DNA from 4 places in the Lysinibacillus sp. 1 U-2021 genome. Region 1 is predicted to be linked to each of the others. Evidence: riboswitches for the same ligand, from Rfam matches in the RefSeq annotation. Region 1 holds a riboswitch; each other region holds the start of a gene.
What was found. A riboswitch is a leader RNA that binds a small molecule or an ion and turns the genes downstream of it on or off. The one in region 1 is predicted to bind thiamine pyrophosphate.
Positions count from the first base shown of each region.

Region 2: another riboswitch for thiamine pyrophosphate. It lies ahead of thiC (phosphomethylpyrimidine synthase ThiC); the one in region 1 lies ahead of QH639_RS01185 (ABC transporter substrate-binding protein).
Region 3: another riboswitch for thiamine pyrophosphate. It lies ahead of thiT (energy-coupled thiamine transporter ThiT); the one in region 1 lies ahead of QH639_RS01185 (ABC transporter substrate-binding protein).
Region 4: another riboswitch for thiamine pyrophosphate. It lies ahead of thiW (energy coupling factor transporter S component ThiW); the one in region 1 lies ahead of QH639_RS01185 (ABC transporter substrate-binding protein).

Region 1 is NZ_CP123966.1:226,053-228,257, forward strand. It holds gene QH639_RS01180 (thiamine-binding protein) at 1-239, opposite strand, end outside; gene QH639_RS01185 (ABC transporter substrate-binding protein) at 241-1,236, opposite strand; TPP riboswitch at 1,389-1,499, opposite strand; gene parC (DNA topoisomerase IV subunit A) at 1,608-2,205, opposite strand, start outside.
Region 2 is NZ_CP123966.1:1,352,719-1,354,923, forward strand. It holds gene QH639_RS07065 (AEC family transporter) at 1-678, shown strand, start outside; TPP riboswitch at 739-853, shown strand; gene thiC (phosphomethylpyrimidine synthase ThiC) at 993-2,205, shown strand, end outside.
Region 3 is NZ_CP123966.1:3,986,873-3,989,077, reverse strand. It holds gene QH639_RS21175 (AAA family ATPase) at 1-282, shown strand, start outside; gene QH639_RS21170 (hypothetical protein) at 323-445, opposite strand; gene QH639_RS21165 (magnetosome magnetite crystal formation protein family) at 501-824, opposite strand; TPP riboswitch at 950-1,057, shown strand; gene thiT (energy-coupled thiamine transporter ThiT) at 1,192-1,752, shown strand; gene map (type I methionyl aminopeptidase) at 1,915-2,205, shown strand, end outside.
Region 4 is NZ_CP123966.1:1,584,773-1,586,977, reverse strand. It holds gene QH639_RS08140 (MFS transporter) at 1-729, shown strand, start outside; TPP riboswitch at 796-903, shown strand; gene thiW (energy coupling factor transporter S component ThiW) at 998-1,498, shown strand; gene QH639_RS08130 (VWA domain-containing protein) at 1,687-2,205, opposite strand, start outside.

The sequences.
Region 1 (2,205 bases):
AAAATTTTCACTTGTGTAATGACATTAATGGCACCAAGTTCAATCATTTTCTCATTCATTTTTTCAATGATTTGGAGCAATGTTGAAAGCTCACCCTCCAGCGTTGTTTCCAATGGATGTACCTCATATTTCACCCCAGAAGCATCGATCACCGCAATTGCTGCATCGACATATGGTATAACATCTTCATATTTCTCTGTCTTCGGAATGATTTGTACACTGATTAATGAATTTGCCATCTTATTTGGCCTCCTTTTTAGGTAAGAAATCATTAGTAAAGGCTTTTTTCGCATCAAATTCGCCCTCTAGTACTTGATTGCTTGACATCCATTTCGCATAATTTTCCCACACAGAAAGCTTTTGCTCTCCCCATTGCTTGGCATCATCCTGATATTTATCAGCCAGCCATTCCTGACTTTTATGCACTAACGCTTTATCTAAATCAGGAGCCGCTTCGATTAAAATATCAGCCGCTTCACTTGGGTTTTTAATTGCGTATTCATAGCCCTTCGATGCAGCTGCCACAAAGGCTTTGACTACATCGGGGTTGTCCTGTATCATTTTTTCATTTGTAGCTAAAACCGGCGTATAATAATCCAATTGATCACTATAGTCTGTAAGATATAGCATATTAATCTTTTCCCCACGCAGCTCAGCCTCAATACCAGTCCATGCATAATAAATCCAAGCAAAATCTATATCTTTTTCCATCATTGTGAAGAAATCTAAATCCCCTGCATTGACGATATCTAGCTTATTAATATCTGCCTTTTCTTTTTGCATGAGTGATTGTAAAACGGCTTGCTCTAATGGCGCGCCCCAACCACCATAGGTTTTACCTTCAAAATCCTTTGGCGATGTAATGCCCTTCGAAGCAATAGAAGCAAAGCCAGATGTATTATGCTGTATAATTGCTGCGATGGAGACCAGCGGCACACCCTGTACTCGTGCCTGTGTTATGCCTTCCTGATAGCTCACGCCAAAATCCGCCTTTCCAGAAGCAACAAGCTGATCTGCGCCCGCCTCGCCAGGCATAATAATATCAACATCTAAGCCCTGTTCCTCAAAATAACCGAGTTTTTTTGCAGCATATAGTCCTGTATGATTTGTATTCGGCGTCCAATCCAGTACCACAGACACCTTTTTCAGCTTGTCAGCAGCCTGCTTGTCATCCTTGTCACTACAGCCTACTAATGTCAATAGTGCTGCCAATAAAATAAAAAACCATTTTTTCATGCGAAAGCCTCCCAGTTTGTAATATGAAAGTGTTCATGCATGAATGTTGTCACCAGAAGAAAGCGTATACAATGTTGGCAAGCTGTTGCTTGAAAACATAAAAAACGCCTAGGATTCCTCCCAGACGTATTGCAATCAATCTTCAAAACTTTGCTTTTTGATTAGATGTTCCCTACGCTGGTACGAGCCAAATCAGGTTCAAAGGGTCAGCGTCTACCGGACACAATCTCAGCTAGCAATTACTAGCCCCCCTACATTCTTTCGCTATGAACTTTTCGATGATTATTATACCCATAGTTTCACTTAAATGACAAGGTGCTATTTTTGAATAGAGCTTAAAGCCCAGCGCTCCTAAGAGGCTGGGCATGCTTTTAGCTTGGTTTCTGTTCTTTTTTGGCTGTTACAACATGAGAAATTGCTCCATCTGTTGCAATATCCACTTTAAATGAACCATTGGAATGTCGATCCGCACGAGACAATGCTTGTACGTCAATCATCTCTTGAACACCTTTTTCAGTTTCAATCACAACCTGCTCCTCGTCTGTTGCTTGAACAACTGCCACAATTCGGTGAGGGTTTGCTTTTAACTCTGTTAATACTTTTAGTCCACGTTTTGCACGACTTGCTACTTCAACTTCAGCAACATTCATTTTCTTCACGGCCCCACGCTGTGTCACAATCACTACATAGTTGGTAACATCAGGCTGTAACACATTGACTCCAACTAAGGCTTCTCCATCTTTTAGTGTGATCCCTTTCACACCGCCTGTTTTCACACCTGTAACTGGTAACTCCTCCATAGGGAAACGAATCGCATAGGCTGTATCCGTTGTGAGCATCAGCTCCACGTCATCTGTTACAAATGATGCATAGATCATCGCATCACCAGCCTTGACGTTCATCGTTTTAATTGGCTTTGAATAACGTGTTACCGCATAGTCTGCGAGTGGTGAGCGCTTAATTTGGCCA
Region 2 (2,205 bases), 1.1 Mb from region 1:
GCAAAAGGGTTAGGTTTACCTAGAACAGAGGCAGCTGTCTTTAAAAATAGTGTGGTGCTTATTAACTCGGGCAATTACGGTATTCCAGTGGCTCAAATGATATTTGCCACGCAACCTATTGGGGTAGCCATTCAGGTCATGCTCGTAATCTTTCAAAATATGACTACGTATACATATGGTTTATACAATTTAATTTCTTCTACAAAGTCAGGTATGATAATCATTAAGGATTTTTTAAAAATGCCTATTATTCATGCGCTGATTATAGGTGCAGCTATGAATTATTTTGATATTGGTATTCCACAGTTTATCAAAATACCAGTAGAACATGTGGCAGATGGATTTATTGCTGTGGCCTTAATTACATTAGGCGCGCAATTATCACAACTAGAGATGAAATCAATGTTTAATAAAACCGTCTTTATCAGCTGTTTTACGCGATTAATTATTGGACCTTCTGTTGCATTAGCCATTATTTATATATTGGGATTAGATGGAGTCGTCGCACAATCACTGTTTATAGCTAGTGCCTTTCCAACATCTCGTAATAGTTCTAGTCTAGCATTGGAATATGATGTAGAATCAGCAACAGCCGCGCAAGCTGTTTTATTTTCAACCATTGTAAGCTGTATAACTGTAACCATTGTGATCTATTTTGCGGAAATATTATTTACCTAGTAAGATAAAAAATAACTTCCATCTCTTAGTATTATCTGCTACACTAGCATCAAACTAAATAGTATTAACTAGGGGAGTCTGATGAGTCAGGCTGAGAGGGAAACGCTACGAAGTTTCTTGACCCTTTGGACCTGATCTGGCTCATACCAGCGTGGGAAAGTTAAGAAGCTATTGCAGAGTATGCAATCAATAGACCTTTACATTCGTGGCCGGATCCAAATAATTATTTTGGATTCGGCCTTTATTTTTTGGATTGTTGGGTGAGCTAGATTCGGTCCTTGTATCAAAATATATTTAAGGGAGAGAAGTAGCTCATGTCAGCAATAAGTGAAAAGAATATTACCATTATGTCTAGCTTTGAAGGAAGCAAAAAAGTATATGTGGAAGGATCACGCCCAGATATTCTAGTACCTATGCGAGAAATTGCATTAAGTCCGACAACAGGCAGCTTTGGAAATGAAGAAAATGCTCCTATTCGAGTATATGATACAAGTGGGCCCTATACAGATCCAGCCTACCAAGTAGATATTACGAAAGGTTTACCTGCCTTACGAAATGCATGGATTCAAGAGCGAGGGGATGTAGAAGCATATGAGGGACGCTCCATTAAACCTGAGGATAATGGCTTTCGTCATGTTGATGACCCGCGTATTCAAGAAAATGTCTTTCCTGAGTTGGCGAGAAAGCCTTTGCGTGCTAAAAAAGGTAAAAATGTGACACAGCTTCACTATGCACGAAAGGGAATTATAACCCATGAAATGGAGTTTGTAGCGATTCGTGAAAATATGGATCCTGAATTTGTACGTTCAGAAATTGCAGCTGGGCGTGCTATAATGCCTTCTAATATTAATCACCCTGAGGCAGAGCCAATGATTATTGGGCGTAATTTTCATGTAAAGATCAATGCGAATATCGGGAATTCTGCTGTATCTTCTTCCATTGCAGAAGAAGTTGAGAAAATGACCTGGGCAACTCGATGGGGCGCAGATAATATTATGGATTTATCGACTGGTAAACATATTCATACAACGAGAGAATGGATTATTCGAAATGCTGCAGTACCAGTGGGAACAGTGCCAATTTATCAGGCTTTAGAAAAGGTAAATGGTGTAGCAGAGGATTTAACGTGGGAGGTTTATCGTGATACCCTCATCGAGCAAGCTGAGCAGGGTGTGGATTATTTCACTATTCATGCAGGTGTCCTTTTACGCTATGTACCGCTTACAGCAAATCGTGTAACAGGCATTGTATCACGAGGGGGCTCTATCATGGCTCAGTGGTGTTTATATCATCATCAAGAGAACTTCCTGTATACACACTTTGAGGAAATCTGTGAAATTATGAAAGCCTATGATGTTGCTTTTTCCTTAGGTGATGGTTTACGCCCAGGCTCAATTGCAGATGCCAATGATGAGGCACAATTTGCAGAGCTTGAAACACTAGGTGAGCTAACACAAATTGCTTGGCAGCATGATGTTCAGGTGATGGTTGAAGGACCAGGTCATGTACCAATGCATCTGATTAAAG
Region 3 (2,205 bases), 1.2 Mb from region 1:
AAATTTAATGCTTCGTTGAGCCTTGCATTGGGGATGGCAGATGTGATTCAAAGCTACCAAGGTAATATTCATATTGAAACGATGTTTATTGATGAGGGCTTTGGCTCGCTCGATGAGGAATCACTAAATAAAGCAATCGATACATTAATTGATTTGCAGGATTCGGGTCGTATGATTGGCGTTATTTCGCATGTACCTGAATTGAAATCTGCAATGCCAGCAGTTTTACATGTAGAAAAAACATTGAATGGCCATAGTCAAACCCATTTTGAAGTGAAATAAAACGAAGGCGTATTTCCTCTAAAAGGAATACGCCTTCATTTTATTTTTTTCGAGTGGTGGTTGTAGGCGTTGTGCCCTTTTTTGCAGCCATTACTTTTTTTACGATAGGAATAACAATAGGTGCTAACTTAACGGCGGTTTTTACAACGTTTGATACTTTCATCCCAAAACAGCTCCTTTTACAATTACTACTACCTGTTTCACTTAAAAATAAAACATTAACGGATAACACGAACAGCCTGAATTATATTCCAAATCACAATACCTAGTGAGACGAGAGCATAGATGGCGAATGAAGCAAACCAAATAATCATCACCGTCTTGTTATTGGAGGTTGGATCTAAACTAAATGTAGAAAAAACAAAGACAATAAAGAATAGAATGCCAAAAACAAAAGGTATTAAATGAGAGACAAGTGCACGAATCGAATGGCTTTTTACATCACTGTCTTTTGTTACAAAATATACAATTAATGGAACGATAAAAGGGGCGAAGAAAATACTAAGATAACTAAAGGCAGCTAAAATTTTTTGATTCTCCATAGTTGTACCTCCTTTTTAAATATTTACGCATGAAAAACAGCAAAGTTTCAAAAAAATGATGTATGGAAGGTTGTAATCCTTTAATCCTTTGCGTACAATGAGAGTGTTCAAATAAATTCAGATGTAACGACCACAAGGGGAGCTGATGATGTCAGCTGAGACTGGGCACGTAATGCCTTGACTCTTCGAACCTGTAAGTTAACGCTTGCGTAGGGATGTGGATAGAAACCGACACTTGTACGATGTGAGGCTCTGTCCTGACATCGTTTTTTCGTCCTTAAAGGAAAAAAGGTGTCAGAAAGAGACATATCAGCGCTTTTCTATTCCTGCTCTTGTATCCTACATCGGAACAAAGGAGAGAATATGTATGGACAAAAAAAGACTATTAATGCTAGTGGAGATTGCGATTTTTGCAGCGATTGGTCTCGTACTGGATCAGGTTTCCTTTAAAGTATGGGCACAAGGCGGCTCAGTTAGTCTTGTTATGGTACCAATTATGTTAATAGCATTTCGCTGGGGCTTAATAGCTGGGCTAACAACTGGATTACTCGTAGGTGTAATGCAAACCATGTTTGGTGCTACGATTGTGCACTGGCTACAAGGATTCCTGGATTATGGAGTTGCTTTTACAGTTGTAGGATTAGCGGCGGTTGTACGTGGACCAGTGTTAGACGCTGCTAAACATATGAACAAAACAAAAATGGCACTTTATATAATCATAGGTACCGTTTTCGCAGGCCTCTTACGATACACAGCACATACAATTGCTGGTGCTGTATTTTTTGCCGAATATGCTGGTGACCAAAATGCATGGATCTATTCCATCATCTACAATGGTACATATATGCTACCAGCAACCATTTTAACGGCGGTCGTTGGTGTTCTTTTATTCACAGCCGCTCCACAATTAATGCAAAGAAAATTTTAATGCTAGTCCCTTCACATGAGTGGAGGGACTTTTTTGTCGTGAATAACTCTTTTAGCACTTTGCAAAGTAGGAAAGCATACAATATTTAAAGCGTTTATCGTTATACGCATAAAAAGTTATGTTATATTAAAGAATAGATATTAGATGAAAGGGACGTTATACATGATTGTAAAAACGCAAGAAGAGATTGAAGCTTTTAAAAAAATAGGACGCATTTGTGCTGAAATTCGCGAAGCAATGAAAGCTGCCACAAAACCAGGTGTTACAACACTTGAGCTTGATGAAATTGCTGGTCGCATGTTTGCAGAGGCAGGCGCTATTTCAGGACCAAAGGGAGAATATGATTTTCCAGGGTATACATGTATTAGCGTCAATGAAGAAGTAGCACATGGTATTCCAGGAAAGCGTGTTATTCAAGAGGGAGATATCGTAAATATTGATGTTTCAGGCTCT
Region 4 (2,205 bases), 1.4 Mb from region 1:
GCAAAGGTAAGCTTACATTTCCCATTTTTCACAGCTGGAGCTGCAGCCATTGTAGCATCTATTTTATCTTACTTTTTATTACCTTCTACCAAACCAAACACTGCGCAACAGAAACAAAAGCAAGACAATCTGGCGAAGCAAATGGCTCGTTCCATACATATGCCTTATTTTGTTATGCTCATAATTATGCTGGTGTTCTCGTTTGGAATTGCAAATTTCCAAACGACATTGTCATTATTTGTGACAGAAAAGTTTAATTACACACCTGTAGATATAGCGATTATATTAGTTGTTGGTGGTGCTTTTGGAGTAGTAGTACAAATGTTTATTATTACACCACTGTTCAATCGTTATGGTGAAATGAAAGTAGTACTAGTAAATTTATTTATTGCATCCGTTGCTATTTTCTTAATATTATTTGTTTCTGGCTTTGCCCTTATTTTAGTTGTAGCAACAATTTTCTCTACAGCAACGACATTAATTCGTCCAGCTGTTAATACACTCATCTCAAAGCTTGCAGAGAAAGAGCAGGGATTTGCTGCGGGCTTGAATAATGCCTATATGAGCCTCGGAAATATGATTGGACCCGCTTTGGCAGGTTTATTATTTGACTGGAATATGAATAGCCCATATATTTTCGGTTCTATCATATTATTAGCCTGTTTCTTCCTTGCGCTCATCTGGACAGTGAAAAAAGCACCTCATTTAATGCATCCCGATACAAAATAGTCTGAAAAATCATTGACTATTTTTAGCAGTATGGTACATTATTGTTGATTCACAAAATTGAATGATTTTAACCACTAGGGGAGTCTTTAAAAGGCTGAGACGTATATGGTAATATACGGACCCTTTGAACCTGATCTAGTTCACACTAGCGGAGGGAAGTGGCGCTACTTGCTGTTGTCACTATATACACGCAAGGCCGCTTCCTATTGTTTAAAGGGGGTGGCCTTTTTATTTTTCCTCACGAACTTTACCAAAAGGAGTGAACTTTATGTCAATTCGTAAATTAACAGTCATGGCTTTATTAGTAGCCGTTGCTGTTGCAGGCTCTACTTTCGTATCCATCCCAACAGGCATCGCACGTGCTTACCCCGTTCAGCATGCGATTAATGTGATAGGAGCCATTATACTTGGGCCTGTACCAACTGTTATAGTTGCCTTTGTCACTGCCATCATTCGTATCCTTACTGGAACAGGCTCTCTACTAGCTATCCCTGGTAGTATCATCGGTGCGGTCTGTGCTGCTCTTGCCTATAAATATAGCAATAAAATGTGGTTAGCTGGTATCGGAGAGGTTATCGGAACGGGCATTCTGGCTTCACTTATTGCCGTCCCTTATGCAAAATTATTCATGGGAACATCTGTAGCAGCATTCTTCTTCCTACCAGCCTTTTTAACATCAAGTACGATCGGTGCTATTTTAGGTGTAATGGTTGCGAGTAGCTTGCGTAAAACAGAGCTCGTAAAGAGATTTAATTCTTCTCTTTATTAAGAGGTATTGGATTATGAGCATTCATTGAGCTGCGGGCAGTCCAATTTGGAGCGCCTTTCTCCTCCTTATGAGAAAAAGAGTCCACTTTGTAGATCATCTTCCCCTCTCTACAAAGGGGATAACTCTCTATTTCAAGCAACATAAAAAAAGCAGTGCAAAACTATTCGAGTTTGCACTGCTTCCTCTATTTAAGATCGTTTTTTCATGCCTTTTAACAACTGTGCTACATTTGTATCTTCTGCTTGTATAGTTTTTTCCTCAACCAGCGGCTCTTTTCTCTTCACATTCGTTAGGAAATTCCAACCAAAGCGTCTTATGGTAATATCAATAAAGAAAAGAAGCATACTTGCTAAGAGTAGCCATGTGGCAATATTTTGCCGATCTGCTCCTTTTGTCGTAAAGTCACGGAAAACATCTTGTGGTTCCTTTAAAACAGTGCCTCCTGTTCGTTTAGTTAACTCTTCTATCAGTTGGTTATTTACAGGGAGTAGTTCGTATTCAGCACTATAAGGAACACTTAGCCCTGCCTGATAAATGGCCTTCTTTTCATCTGCTACACGGAAGAAAATTAATCCAGGTTCAGCTTGTACTACAGCTCGAACTTGGGATGCGGAAATGGTTTCAAGTTGTGTTTCTAGCTCCTCCCCTGCCTCATTTACCGCTACAATATCTAAAAATGCAGCTTCATTTGTAGGGTCTGTAATCAT